DNA from 3 places in the Catenulispora sp. GP43 genome. Region 3 is predicted to be linked to each of the others. Evidence: riboswitches for the same ligand, from Rfam matches in the RefSeq annotation. Region 3 holds a riboswitch; each other region holds the start of a gene.
What was found. Region 3 has a riboswitch for cobalamin ahead of ABH926_RS05870 (putative cobaltochelatase). Riboswitches for the same ligand answer to the same signal wherever they lie in the genome.
Positions count from the first base shown of each region.

Region 1: linked by a shared signal. The riboswitch ahead of ABH926_RS09515 (ABC transporter substrate-binding protein) and the one ahead of ABH926_RS05870 (putative cobaltochelatase) in region 3 are both predicted to bind cobalamin.
Region 2: linked by a shared signal. The riboswitch ahead of ABH926_RS50690 (HoxN/HupN/NixA family nickel/cobalt transporter) and the one ahead of ABH926_RS05870 (putative cobaltochelatase) in region 3 are both predicted to bind cobalamin.

Region 1 covers NZ_JBGCCT010000003.1:475,872-480,634, reverse strand. Annotated here, with positions in the region: gene ABH926_RS09520 (FecCD family ABC transporter permease) at 1-228, opposite strand, end outside; gene ABH926_RS09515 (ABC transporter substrate-binding protein) at 238-1,227, opposite strand; cobalamin riboswitch at 1,333-1,462, opposite strand; gene ABH926_RS09510 (enoyl-CoA hydratase/isomerase family protein) at 1,580-2,410, opposite strand; gene ABH926_RS09505 (GNAT family N-acetyltransferase) at 2,435-3,682, opposite strand; gene ABH926_RS09500 (alpha/beta fold hydrolase) at 3,808-4,707, shown strand; gene ABH926_RS09495 (metal-dependent hydrolase) at 4,712-4,763, opposite strand, start outside.
Region 2 covers NZ_JBGCCT010000049.1:35,636-40,398, forward strand. Annotated here, with positions in the region: gene ABH926_RS50680 (heavy metal translocating P-type ATPase) at 1-1,500, opposite strand, end outside; gene ABH926_RS50685 (hypothetical protein) at 1,572-1,874, opposite strand; cobalamin riboswitch at 2,075-2,278, shown strand; gene ABH926_RS50690 (HoxN/HupN/NixA family nickel/cobalt transporter) at 2,307-3,425, shown strand; gene ABH926_RS50695 (hypothetical protein) at 3,477-4,193, shown strand; gene ABH926_RS50700 (sigma-70 family RNA polymerase sigma factor) at 4,257-4,763, shown strand, end outside.
Region 3 covers NZ_JBGCCT010000002.1:486,839-491,601, forward strand. Annotated here, with positions in the region: gene ABH926_RS05870 (putative cobaltochelatase) at 1-1,541, opposite strand, end outside; cobalamin riboswitch at 1,629-1,755, opposite strand; gene ABH926_RS05875 (hypothetical protein) at 1,858-2,037, shown strand; gene ABH926_RS05880 (sulfite oxidase-like oxidoreductase) at 2,073-2,720, opposite strand; gene ABH926_RS05885 (bacterioferritin-associated ferredoxin) at 2,851-3,156, shown strand; gene bfr (bacterioferritin) at 3,276-3,755, shown strand; gene ABH926_RS05895 (sensor histidine kinase) at 3,901-4,763, shown strand, end outside.

The sequences.
Region 1 (4,763 bases), on a different contig from region 3:
GCGGCGGCTCGGGCGCGAGTGCGGGGGGATCGAGTTCGGCTCATCGGTCGCCGGGCGGTCGCCGCTCGCAGACTCGGCAGCGACATGCGCGGCAGGTCCCGGCGCCAGGACTCCGGCCGCCGCGTCAGCGCCCGCGGCCACCATCGTCGCAGCAGCATCGACCGCCGCGGCTTCGGCACCCCCCGCCGCCGCCGCGTCAGCATCCGCATCCGCTCCCTGCCGCCGCATCGCCGTGGCTCAGCCCTGGGCCTGGTTCACGGCCTTCGAGATCTGCTGCACCAGATCCACCAGGCGCGGACCCCAGCGGGAGGCGATGTCGTCGTCCATGCCGACGACCGTGCCCTTCGCCGCGTTCTTCACCGCCGGGATCGCCGACCAGCCGGGGCGGGCGGCGACGGTGGCCGAGGTCTGCTGGCAGCACTTGGTGTCGGCCAGGAAGATCAGGTCGGGGGCCGCGGTCACCAGGTACTCGTCGGAGAGCTGCGGGTAGCCGCCGCCCGTCTTGTCGGCCGGGTCGGCGATGTCGGTCAGGCCGAACTGGGCGAAGATCGAGCCGATGAAGGTCTTCGAGGTGGCGCTGTAGTTCCCGGGGGTGCCGACCTCGTAGTAGTACTTAAGAGGTGTGGCCGGCTTCTTCGTGGCCGCGATCGCCGCCGTGATCTGCTGCTTCATCGTGGCGACCTCGGTGGTCGCGGCGGTGGTGTGGCCGGTGGCGGCGCCGAGCTCGGTGATCTGGCTGTAGGCGTCGTCCAGGGTGTTCGGGGCGTCGAACCACAGGACCGGGACGTTCAGCTTGCCGAGCTGCTCCACGATCTGCGAGCTGTCGTCGGCGACGACCACCAGATCCGGGTTGTACTTCGCTATCGCCTCGGCGTTCGGCTTGTAGCCGGACAGCGCGCTCTTCGGGGCGCTCGCGGGATAGTCCGACTGGTCATCGACCGCGGTGACCTGCGAGCCCGCGCCGATCGCGAACAGGTCCTCGGTGGCCGAGGGCGACAGCGACACGATCTTCTTCGGCTCGGCCGCCAACTTCACCGCGCCGTTCTTGGCGGTGATCGTGGCCGGGAAGGCGGCCGCGGACGAGGCGGCGGTCGTGGTGGACGCGGTGCCCGAGCCGGCCGGGGCCGACGCCGACTTCGACGACGAACACCCGGCGGCCAGCAGCGCCGAGGCCGCGACGAGGCCGACGGCCACGCGCCGCGTCGAATTGTGCAGACGAGAATGCACGAGGTCAGCTCCTCCGGCTGATCCGCGGTCCCCGCCGCGCGCGCCGACCCAGGCAGGCGTGCCGCGCACACAGCCGGACCGCCCCGAACCGCGAGGGCCGAACCTTGGCACATCGCGTGAGGCGACCTGGCTCGCCCTCCGAACGGAGAGCTCACAGTTGCGGGACAGCGCCGGATTCCCACCGGCTTCGCTGCACTCGATGTGGACGGCGCACACCGCCGTCGCCCAAGACGCTAGCAAGCGCGGACGCACTCGCCTAACGGCAAATGGGGCGACGGCTGGTGATCTGCACTACTTCAAGAAGCCTGCGCTACTTCAAAAGCCCCGCGCTGCTTCAAGAACCCCGCACCACTCACGGCCAGACCGGCGACCGCTTCTCCACGAACGCCCGCACACCCTCGGCCCGGTCCGCCGAGAACGCCGTGGCCCGCCACGCCCCGTCCTCCACGTCCAGCCCGGCGGCCAGCGGCAGGTCCGCGCCGACCTTCAGCGCGTGCTTGGCGTTGCGCACCCCGATCGGCGAGTTCTTCGCGATCTGCTGCGCCAGCTCCAGCGCCGCCGCGCGCGCCGTCGAGCTCCCCGGCACCCGCCGGTCCACCATCCCGAACCGGTCGGCCTCGTCGGCGTCGATGCGCCGCGCGGTGAAGATCAGGTCGGCGGCGCGGTTCATGCCCACGCGCCGCACCAGCGTCTGCGTGCCGCCGCCGCCGGGGATGACGCCGACGGACACCTCGGGCAGCCCGAACACCGCGCCGTCGTCGGCCACGATCAGGTCGCAGGCCAGCGCCAGCTCGCAGCCGCCGCCCAGGGCGTAGCCGGAGACCGCAGCCACGACCGGCATCGGCAGCGAGCCGAACGCGCCCCAGGTCCGCCGGAACGCCGGCCGGGTGGCGACCAGCTCGGCGTCGCTCATCTGGTTGCGCTCCTTGAGGTCCACGCCGACGCAGAACGCGTGGTTCTTCCCCTCGGCCGCGGGCGGCGCCGACGACACCACCACGGCGCGCACCGCCGGGTCCTCGGCCAGCTCCGGCGCGACGTCCCGGATCGCCGCGGCCATCGCGGTCGAGATCGCGTTCATCGCCGACGCGCGGTTCAGCACGATCTCCGCGACCACGCCGTTGCCGGACGCGGGGTGCCGCCGCAGGAGTACGCCTTTGTAATCCTTCTCGGTTACCTCGTTCATGGCGCCCAGATTATGAGACCAAGGTCAGAATCCGAAGGGCACCCAGGGCGCGACATCGCTCACAAAGGCCCGCGACGCCTCGGCCAGCGCCCCCGGCCGCAGCTCCTCGACCCGCCCGGCCCGGCCCAGCGCGGCCAGCGAGAAACCGCCGAGGTAGGCGGTCCCGAGCTCGCGCGGCCCCAGCACCAGATCCGCCGGATCCGTGGTCCGCTCGCAGACCGCCCCCTCGGCATCGCCGCGCAACCGCCAGCGTCCGGTGTTCCACGCGCAGAAGGTGTCCGAGATCTCGAACACCACGTCGACCGGCGCCGCGTACCGCCGCGCCGCCAGGGCCCGGTCCACGTCGACGATCCGCACGTACAGCTCGTCCTGCACCCGCGGCACCGCCTGCCGGGGATCGGCGAGCAGGAACAGCAGCGGGTCGTCGGTCGGCACCTCGGCGTGGATCTCGCTGGTCAGGTCGATGTCGAGCAGGAAGCGCCAGATCGCGACGTAGGACGCCAGGTCGCGGCCGTAGACCTCCTTGGCCCGCACCTTGCAGTCCGGGCGCGCGGGGTTGTCCCAGTCCTCCTTGATCCGGTAGCGCGCGAACCCGACCGCCCGGCCGGCCGCGTCCTCGGCGACCACGCAGCGCAGCGGGCCCGCGCCGTCGCGGGCGAAGTCGTGGTCGGCCAGCGCCGAGTCGTGCCAGGCGTCGCCGGCCCGCGGCAGCATCCCCGGCCGGCCGAGCCGGTTCGCCTCGAAGACCTCCTGGCAGCGCTCGTAGGCCTGGAGCGGATCGGCCATCCGCAGCTGGAACTTGTCGCCGCCCGGCACCCGCGACAAGCCGTTGTCGCCGCGCGGGATGGTCAGTTCGAACTGCTGGGAGCCCAGTCCGTAGCCGAACCGGCCGTAGATCGCGGGCTCGGAGGCCTCCAGGATCGCCACCGGCGCCTCGCCGCGCTCGTGCAGGCCGTCGAGCTGGTAGCGCATCATCGAGGTGAGGATTCCGCGCCGGCGGTGTGTGGCCTTGACGGTGATGTAGGAGACGCCGGCCGCCCGCACCGTGACCCCGCCGGGCACCGTGAGCTCGAAGACGTGGTCGCCGCCGGTGCCGACCAGCTCGGCGCCGTCGAACCCGGCGATCGCGCGGCCGCCCAGCAGCCGCATCGCGAGGTCGTGCGCCTCCTGCGGCGGGTTCTCGTGGAAGGCGAGGTCGAGGTGCGCGGTGTAGGCCTGGACCTCGTCGTCCGTGATGGGACGGATCGGATGGTAGGCGCCGTTGGAGCTCATAGTCCATGGCTAACACCGCTTCGTCCCGACAGCGAGCAGATATTCACCCGGCGGCGGGTCGCGCGACGCCTCACGGAGCGTGAACGCGGCCCCCTTCGGCCTGCTCCCCATGGCAGGCTGATCCCATGCAGGATTCCGATCCGATCCGCCTGGCCGGCCCGTGGACGCACCGCGACATCACCGCGAACGGCGCCCGCTTCCACGTCGCCGAGATGGGGGAGGGCCCGCTGGTGCTGTTCCTGCACGGCTTCCCGGAGTTCTGGTGGTCCTGGCGCCACCAGCTCCCGGCGGTGGCCGACGCCGGTTTCCGCGCGGTGGCCATGGACCTGCGCGGCTACGGCGGCAGCGACAAGACCCCGCGCGGCTACGACCCGCTGACCCTGACGATGGACGTCACCGGCGTCATCCGCGCCCTCGGCCAGTCCAACGCCACCCTGGTCGGCCACGACTGGGGCGCCTTCCTGGGCTGGACCGCGGCGGTCTTCCGCCCGGCCGCGGTGAACCGCCTGGCCGTCACCGGTTCGGCCCATCCGCGCCGGCTCCGCCAGGGCCTGCTGACCGATCCCAGGCAGATCTCGGCGGCCCGCTACATGTGGTCCGCCCAGCGGCCGTGGGCCCCGGAGAAGGCACTGACCCGCGACGCGGCCATGCTGGTCGAGCAGCTGCTCGCGGAATGGGGCGCGACCGGCTGGCCGGAGCTGGACGTCGCGCAGCGCTACCGCGAGGCGATGCTCGTCCCCGGCGCCGCGCACTCCTCGCTGGAGTACTACCGCTGGCTCATCAGGTCCCTGGTCCGCCCCGACGGCATGCGGTACGCGCAGCGCATGCGCACCGAGGTCAAGGTGCCGGTTCTGCACCTGCAGGGCGAGCTCGACAACGCCCTGCTGCCGCACATCGCGCGCGGCTCGGGCCGCTACGTGACCGCCGCGTACCGCTGGCGGCTGCTGGAGGGCATCGGCCACTTCCCGCAGGAGGAGGCGCCGATGCGCTTCAACGGCGAGCTGATCGACTGGCTGAAGAGCTAGCCGACTACGACTTCCCAGAAGTCTTTATGTAGAGCAGCACCGCGCACCCCACGGCC
Region 2 (4,763 bases), on a different contig from region 3:
CTCGACCATCGCCCCGACTCCGACGCCCGGTCGCGACCAGAAGTCCGCGACGGCGGGCAGTGCGGAGCCGTCGGCACGGTGGGCGGCGGAGACGACGGCTCGGCCGAGGGGGTGCTCGGAGCGCTGCTCGACAGCCGCTGCCAGCCGCAACACCCGGTCGCCGTCGTGTCCCGGGGCCGGTGTGACGGCGATCAGCGCCGTGCGGCCTTCCGTCAGCGTGCCGGTCTTGTCCAGGACGACCGCGTCCAGGTGGCGCAGCCGTTCCAGCACCTCGGGGCCCTTGACCAAGATGCCCAGTTGCGCGCCGCGTCCGGTGGCGGCCAGCAACGCGGTCGGGGTGGCCAGGCCGAGTGCACAGGGGCACGCCACGACCAGGACCGCGACCGCCGCGGTGATCGCGACTTCGGGCCGGACTCCGGCGCCCTGCCAGAAGCCCAGGACGGTCACGGCGATGGCCAGCACCGCCGGCACGAACACCGCGGCCACTGTGTCGGCCAACCGCTGCGCGCGCGCCTTGCCGGTCTGGGCGTCCTGGACCAGGGCCGCGATCCGGGCCAGCTGAGTGTCGGCGCCGACCGCGGTGGCCCGGACCACCAGTGTGCCCCCGACGTTCAGGGTGCCGCCGGCGACGCGCTCCCCCGGGCCCGCCTCGACCGGCACGCTCTCTCCGGTCAGCATGCTCAGGTCGATCGCCGACGCACCCTCCACCACGACACCGTCGGTGGCGACCCTCTCGCCGGGACGCACCACGAACTCCCGGCCCGGCAGGAGCTGCTCCAGCGGAATCAGCTGTTCGCCGCCGGCAGCGTCGCGGACGCAGACCTCTTTGACGCTCAGCTCAGCCAGAGACCGCAGGGCCGAGCCGGTCTGGCGTCGGGCACGGCTCTCCAGGTGACGTCCGCAGAGGACGAACAGCGGCACGCCGACCGCAGCCTCCAGATACATGTGCCCGGCGCCGTCGCCGCCGACGCTGAACGAGAAGCCCATCCGCATTCCGGGCAAGCCCGCGGTGCCGAAGAACAGCGCGTAGACCGACCAGCCGAAGGAAGCGAGAACGCCGATGCTCACCAACGTGTCCATGGTCGCGGCGCCGTGCCGCAGGTTGATCAGGGCACGGCGATGGAAGGGCCAGGCGCCCCAGGTCGCCACCGGGGCGGCCAGCAGGAAGCAGAACCACTGCCAGTCGCGGAACTGGACCGCCGGGATCATGGACAGCGCGATGACCGGCACGGCCATCGCGGCCACGCCGAGCAGGCGCTGCCGGTCGGCCGGCGACTCGGCCGTCTCGGCCGTCTCGGCCATCCCGGAAGAAGCGGCGTCGTCGCGGACCGCGAGTGCGGTGTATCCGGCCTGCTCGACCGCGGCGATCAGGTCCCGGACCGGAACCCGCGGCGGATGCAGGATCCGGGCCCGGCCGGTCGCCAGGTTGACGCCGGCCGAGACGCCCTCGATGCGGGCCAGTCGTCGCTCCACCCGCCCGACGCACGCGGCGCAGGTCATCCCGCCGATCACGAGATCGGTGACCGCCGCAGGCGGCGTGGACGCTGCCGGCACCGTGTCCGGCCCGGCGCTCACCGGCCGCCACCCAACGCGCCCATCCCCGGCATCCCCGGAGTGGGGCTCTGCCCGCCCGGCGCGCCGGGAACGAGATCGGGTGCCACCGGTCCGGCCAGGCGCCCGGCGCCGAACGCGCCGGCGTACAGTGCCGCCGACAACGCGACGAACGCCAGCACGCGGCCGAACCCGCCGAGACGGGAACTCAGGCTACTGGTACCGAAGCCGCGTCGGGGATCCGCCGCTCCGGAATGTGCTGATCCGGGATGTGCTGATCCGGGATGTGCCGCCGGACCGTCCGGCACGTCATCGATGCTCACACGATGATAGTCGTCCGCGAATCCCGGCTGGTTCCCGCAAGAGTCGGCATCATCTGTGCGGCAAGGGCCCTGACGGTCGCTGGACCCATGAGTGCCGGATCCTGATTCATCGCTCGGCACTTCAGCGCCTCGGGCTGGATCCCGCAGACTGATGGTCTACGCATAGCCGGGGCCCACCTTGCCGGGTTCCGGACCGCTCGCTACGGTGACCATGCCGTGGTGCTCGGGAAGACCGGTGGAAAACCGGAGCGGCCCTCGCCACTGTGATCGGGAATGCACCGGTTCCATGCCGCCGCGCGAAGTACGGCGCGGCGGCGGCCACTGGACGCGTCAGGCGTCTGGGAAGGCGGAGCCGGGGCGTCGACCCGTCAGCCAGGAGACCGGCCACGGCACCGAACATCGACCATCCACGAGGTGCTGGAGGCGAGCCGCGTGAGCGTGCCTGCGAACGATCCCGTCCGACCTGTCCGGAATCCGTCCTCGGCGCCGCTGCGCTGGCTCCGTACCGACTGGCTGCGCTTCGGCGGCCTGCTGGCGGTGATCGTGGCGATGCACGTCGCGGCGTTCGGGATCCTCGCCGGCCTGGTCGCCCCGCATCACTACACCGTCGGCAAGCAGGTCTTCGGCTTCGGCCTCGGCGTCACCGCCTACACGCTCGGCATGCGCCACGCGTTCGACGCCGACCACATAGCCGCGATCGACAACACCACGCGCAAGCTGATGGCCGACGGCAAGCGGCCGGTGTCCGTCGGATTCTGGTTCGCGCTCGGGCACTCGACGATCGTCGTCGTGCTGGCCGCCGGGATCGCCGCCGGCGCGCGCCAGGCCGCCAGCCTGACCGACGACAAGTCCAGCACGCGCCAGTCGCTCGGCGTGGTGTCCACGACCGCTTCGGGCACCTTCCTGTACCTGATCGGCATCCTGAACCTGGTCGCGCTGATCGGCATCTACAAGGTGTACAAGGCGATGCGGCGCGGCGTGTACGACGAGGCCGCCCTGACCGCGCAGCTGGACAAGCGCGGCTTCATGAACCGGATCCTGGGCCGGCTCACCAAGTCCATCACCCGCCCCGGCCAGATGTACCCGGTCGGGCTGCTGTTCGGCGTCGGCTTCGACACCGCCACCGAGGTGCTGCTGCTGGCCCTGGCCGGCTCCAGCGCCGCGGCCGGCCTGCCCTGGTACGCGATCCTGTGCCTGCCGCTGCTGTTCACCGCGGGCATGACCCTGTTCGACACGCTCGACGGCACCTTCATGAACTTCGCCTACCACTGGGCCTTCTCCAACCCGATCCGCAAGGTCTACTACAACCTCACCATCACCGGGCTGTCCGTGGCCGTCGCCCTGATCATCGGCAGCATCGAGCTCGTCGGCGTGGTCCACGACCAGTTCGGCGTCGTCAACCCGGTCACCGACTGGATCGCGAACCTGAATCTGAACAATGTCGGGTTCATCATCGTCGGCGCGTTCATCGCCGTCTGGGCGGCCGCGATCGCCTACTGGAAGATCGCGCGCGTCGAACACCGGTGGGACGTCACCGGCCAGGAGCCGTAGCCGGCGCCTGCCGTCACCCGCCCGGCGGGCGGATGCGACGATGTCACAGCCATGAGTGTCGACGGGGGACTGCGCGCCGCGCGGTCCGCGATGTTCGCGGCCGTGTGCACGCTGCTGGCCACGGCCGCGCACTTGTCGATGTCCGGGCGGGCTGTCCCGTGGTGGGCACTGGCCGGGGCCGCCGAGGTCACCTTCGGCCTCGCCTGGCTGCTGTCCGGCAAACAGCGCGGCACGATTCATGTCATCACCTTGACGATCGGCGCGCAGGCTCTTCTGCACTTCTGGTTCGAGGCCAGCCAGGCTCTGACGACGGGGCCGCTCGACGCTTCGGCCATGTCCGGGATGAACGCCTCCGGGATGAACATGCCCGGGATGGCCGGCGTGCCGGGCATGTCGATGGGCAGTGCGAGCGGCATGAGCAGCGCGAGCGGCATGAGCAGCGCGAGCGGCATGAGCGGCATGAGCGGCATGCACTCGGGCCCGCCGTTCCTCGGCTCCGACAGCTGGGGAATGCTGGCCGCCCACCTCGCGGCGGCCGTCGTGGTGGGCGTCTGGCTGGCGGCCGGCGAGCAGGCCGTCTTCCGGCTGCCGGCCGCGGCCGCGTCCTTCCTGCTCACGCCGCTGGCATTGCTGTTCCGGCCGGTCGTTCCCGTGCCACGGCCCCGCACCACCGCGGTGGCGGCCCGGACTTCGACGCCGCTGCGCCAGCTCCTGCTCGTCCACGCCATCACCTCTCGGGGGCCGCCGGCCGGGACCGCCGTCGCTTAGACGGCCCTGTCCGGCGGCGCGATCCCCGCGCTCGCCGTGTCTCGTTTCTCCCAGCAAGGACACATGGCGATGACCCCTGCCCTGCAACACCCCGTCGATCGAGCCGATGTCGACTCCCTGGCCCTGGCCGCGCGCGACGGCGATCCCGACGCCGTCGAGCGCTTCATCCAGGCGACCACGCTCGACGTGCGCAGATACGTCGCGCGCCTGAGCGGGAGCCCTCAGGACGCCGACGACCTCACCCAGGACACGTACCTGCGGGTCCTGCGCGCCCTGCCGGCCTTCCAGGGCCGGTCCTCGGCCCAGACCTGGGTGCGCTCGATCGCCCGGCGCACGGTCGTCGACCGCATCCGCTGGGTCTCGGCCCGGCCACGGGTGGCGGACACCGACGACTGGCAGGGCGCGGCCGAACGGGCGCAGCCCGACGGCCTGCCCGGCTTCGACGAAGGCGTGGTGCTGGCCGAGTTGCTGGCCGCGCTGCCCGAGGAACGCCGGACGGCGTTCGTGCTGACCGCGGTGGTCGGTCTGCCCTACGAGGAGGCCGCTACGGTGATCGGGGCGCCGATCGGC
Region 3 (4,763 bases):
GCCATGGACCCGGAGGCATCGACCGCGAACAGGACGAGATTGCCTTCCCGGCCCTCGCGGATCGGCTCGCGGAGGTCCTCGGAGCGCAGACGCAGAGCGCCGTCGCGACGGCCCCGGGCGACCTGCTGGGGCGCGGCGGCGTGGACGGTCGCGATCAGATGGAGGCCGCGCGCGCCGGGGCGGGCGCCGACCGAGCGGCCGCCGGCGGCGCGGGCTCGGGAGCGGCGGCCTTCGGCGCCGGTGCCGACGCCTTCGACCTGGAGCAGGCGGGCTTTGAAGGGCTCAGTGGCAGTGGCGGCGGGCTGCTCGCGCGACGATCCGGACACTTGCTTCTGCTCAGCGGGTGATTCGCCGGTCGAGGCACCGACCGAGGGCTCAGGCTCGGCACCGTTGGACGGGCCGCCGGAAGTATCGCCACCGTTGGAACCGCCGCCGCCGTCAGGACCGCCGCCGCCGTCAGGACCGCCGCCGCCGTCGGGCCCACCGCCGCCGTCGGGCCCACCGGAACCGGGACCGGGATCAGGATCCTCATCCCCGTCGTCCATGGCCTCGTCCAGCCGCTCCTCGTCCAGGCCCGGCGCGTCGAACGGATGCCGCCGCCGGCGGTGCGGCAGCGCCAGCATCGCGGCCTGCCGCACGTCCTCGGCGATCACCACGTCGCGCCCGGCCCAGGCCGCGAGCGCGGTCGCGGCCCGTGCCGTCACCAGGTCCGCGCGCATCCCGTCGACCTCGAACGCCGCACAGATCCGAGTGACTCGCAGCAGTTCGGCCTCCGGGAGCACCACGGAGGGCAGCAGGGCGCGCGCCGCCTCGATGCGTGCGGCCGTCTCCTTGTCCGCCTGCTCCCAGGCCGCTGCGAAGCCCTCGGGGTCGGCCTCGTAGGCCAGGCGGCGGCGGACCACCTCGGCGCGCTCGGCCGGGTCGCGGCTGGCGCGGACTTCGACGGTCAGGCCGAACCGGTCCAGCAGCTGCGGGCGCAGTTCGCCCTCTTCGGGGTTCATGGTGCCGACGAGCAGGAAGCGCGCCGCGTGCCGGACCGAGACGCCTTCGCGCTCGACGTGCGCGACGCCCATCGCGGCGGCGTCCAGGAGCAGGTCCACGAGGTGGTCGTGCAGGAGGTTGACCTCGTCCACGTACAGCAGGCCGCGGTGCGCGGCGGCCAGCAGGCCGGGTTCGTAGGCGGCGACGCCGGAGGCCAGGACCTTCTCCAGGTCCAGGGAGCCCACGAGGCGGTCCTCGGTGGCGCCGACCGGGAGCTCGATCAGGCGCGCCGGGCGGGACCGGGCCGCCGTGGCGCCGGGGAGGTGCGGGCCGTCCGGGCAGGCCGGGTCGGGGGTCGCGGGGTCACACGAGAACCGACAGCTCGGGACCACGGCGATCTGCGGGAGCACGGCGGCCAGGGCGCGCACGATCGTCGACTTGGCAGTGCCCTTCTCCCCGCGCACGAGCACGCCGCCGACGGCCGGGGACACGGCGTTCAGCAGCAGGGCCAGCCGCAGGTCGTCGAGCCCGACGACGGCGGTGAACGGGTACGGCGGCACGCCGGATCAGCTCCTCACGGGTATCCACGCCCGACAGGTCTCCTCACGAGAACACGCCGCGGGGGCGGCGTGCCTGGGGCGGTCGTAGTCTCCTGACTCTCAGATCCGCGCGCCTGCCCGGCCTTCCCAGAACACTGATGTTCCAGTGGCATCTCAAGCGGGAGGCACTCCCTGATCACAGTGGCGGGACCGCTCCGGATTCGCACCGGATTCCTGCCGACCGTCCCGCGTGCAGCATCCCGCAGCGATCACCGGCCGTCAAACCGCGTCCGGACGGCGCCGGGTGGCGCGATGTCCGGATGTATCCCTCAATGGGATGGTGAGCGATCGACAGCGCAGACCCCGTGTCCTGGGTGAATACGAGCTGGACGGCGGGGCGTTCGCCCTGGCGCGGGGTGAGCAACGCGACACGCCCGCCCCCGGGCAGCGGCTGCCGGCGCTCGGCCGGCCCGGGACGCTGTGGCGGGCGGTGCTGCGCCGGATCCGGACGGGCTGAGGAGCCGGCCGGACGGGACTACAGCCGGGACGGGACTACAGCGGAGGCCCGTCGCCGGGGTCCTCCTGGTAGGAGTACCGCTGTTCCCGCCACGGGTCGCCGATGTTGTGGTACCCGCGCTCCTCCCAGAACCCGCGGCGGTCCTCGGTGAGGTACTCGATGCCCCGGACCCACTTGGGCCCTTTCCAGGCGTACCGGTGCGGCAGGATCAGCCGCAGCGGGAAGCCGTGCTCGGGGGTGAGCGGCGCGCCGTCGTGGTGGGTGGCGAACACGACGTCCTCCCGGAGCAGGTCCTCCAGGCGCAGGTTCGAGCTGTAGCCGTACTCGGCCCAGACGGTGACGTGCGTCGCATCCGGGGCCGGCGGCGCCAGGTCCAGGATGGTGCGGCCGGAGACACCGCGCCAGGACGCGTCCAGCATCGTGAACTTGGTGACGCAGTGGAAGTCGGCGACCACCTCGACGGTCGGCAGGGCGCCGAACTCCTCGTGGAACCAGATCGCCTCCTCGCCGTCGGCGGTGGCCCCGGTGACCCGGAAGTCCCAGCTCGCGGGCTTGAAGCGGGGCACCGGGCCGTAGTGCAGCACCGGCCACTCGCCACGCTGCATGCGCTGGCCCGGGGGGAGCCGGCCGTCCGCCGGCGCCGTCCCGGCGTCTGTGTCCACCCCTGATCCCGGCTGCCCCATGGAGACCATCGTCCCAGATGTGGTGCACGGCACGTACCGCGGGGACTTGGCACGCGGGCGATAGGTAGCTTAGGCTCCCCTAAGTCCCATTGATCGCCCCTGGCGACCCCGCTGACAGCCGGAGCCCCGCTTGTACGCCTGCATATGCCACGCGGTCACCACCGCCGAGGTGGACGCCGCCGTCGCGCTCGGTGCCAAGTCCGTCAAGCAGGTCCGCAAGGCCACCGGGGCGGGTTCGGCGTGCGGGACGTGCGTGAAGCGGCTGAGCTGCCTGCTCGCCGCCGCGCGGGTCGCCGACTCGGCGCCGGCGGACGTCATGCCCGAGGCCGAGCGGCTGCCGGAGGCGGCTCCGGCCCCGGTCCCCGCCGCACGCCCGGCGACCCCGGTCTTCCAGCACGCGCCGCACTGCCCGGCCGCGGTGCCCGCCCTGGGCTGATCCCGGACGCTCCCGAGCCGCCCCGGCCTGATCCGGCGTGCCCCGGGGCTCCCCGTTCGGAGCAATCCGCGCACACACCGTTACCCCCGGGGTCGGCCGCTCTGGCAATATCGGACGCCATGCAGGGTGACAAGGACATCATCGCGTTCCTCAACGAGCAGCTCACGGCCGAACTGACGGCGATCAACCAGTACTGGCTGCACTACAAACTGCAGGAAGACCGCGGCTGGAAGAAGCTCGCCGAGTACACCCGCAGCGAGTCCATCGACGAGATGAAGCACGCGGACAAGCTCGCCGAGCGCATCATCTTCCTGGACGGGCTGCCCAACTTCCAGAAACTGTTCCCGCTGGAGATCGGCCACAGCGTCACCGAGATGTTCCAGGCCGACATGAAGGTCGAGGTCGCGGCGGTCGAGCGGCTGCGCAACGGGATCAAGCTGATGCGCGAGCGCGGGGACGTCACGTCGGCGAACCTCTTCGAGGAGATCCTGGCCGACGAGGAACACCACATCGACTACCTGGAGACCCAGCTGGACCTGATCGGCCAGCTCGGGGAGCCGCTGTACATCGCGCAGCTGGTGGAGCAGCCGGACTCCTGAGTCCCGGTCTTCGGGCCCGGACCGTTCGGCCCGGACCGTTGCCCCGTTCGGGACGCCCCTGAGGGCATCCCTGAGACCGCCCCCGGGAACATCCCGGGCAGCACCCTGATGCGCCGTCACCGAGCGGCGTGTGACCATGGCTGGCATGGTCCGACCGTCCTCCCCGCGCCCGGCCGCCGTCGGTCCGCTGCTGGTGGCCGTCGGCGTCGTGGTGGTGACGGCGCTCGACGGCCCCAGCCCCGCCGACCAGATCCGGGCCCTGGTACCGCTGGCGGCGGTGCTGCTCGGCATGGGGCTGCTGCTGCGCGACCTGGCCGCCGAGCGGCGGGGGGCCTGGCTCGACGCCTCGGACCGGCACCGCCGCCCGGTCGACGCCCGTACCGCGGTCGGCGCCCTGGTCATCGGTGGCGCGCTGGTGCGGCTGCTGAGCAACGGAGCGTCCCTGACGGCGGAGACCAGCGCGGTCATCGCGGCGCTCATCCTCTTCTGCGGCGGGGTGCTGATCGCCCTGCCGTATCTGCTGCGGGTACTGCGGGATCTGGACGCCGAGCGTGCCGAACGCGTCCGCGCGCAGCAGTTCGCCGAGGTCGCGGCGCACATGCACGACTCGGTCCTGCACACGCTGACCCTGATCCAGCGTGCTGATCCCGGCGAGGTCGCCGGGCTCGCGCGGGCCCAGGAACGGGAGCTGCGGGCCTGGCTGTACGACCGCAGGGGCCGGGCCCTGGACGCGGAGGCGCCGGAGACGTTCGCCGCGGCGCTGCGGTCGGCGGCGGCCGAGGTGGAGGACCGGCACGGGGCGCGGATCGACGTGGTCGCGGTCGGCGACACCGAGCTCGGGGACGGACTGGCCGCCTGCGTCGCGGCCGCCCGCGAGGCGCTGGTCAACGCGGCCAAATACGCCGGCGGCGCACCGATCTCGGTGTTCGCGGAGGTCGAGGCCGAGGCGGCCGGGGGCCGGCGGATCGAGGTGTTCGTCCGCGACCGCGGGCCCGGGTTCGACCTCGG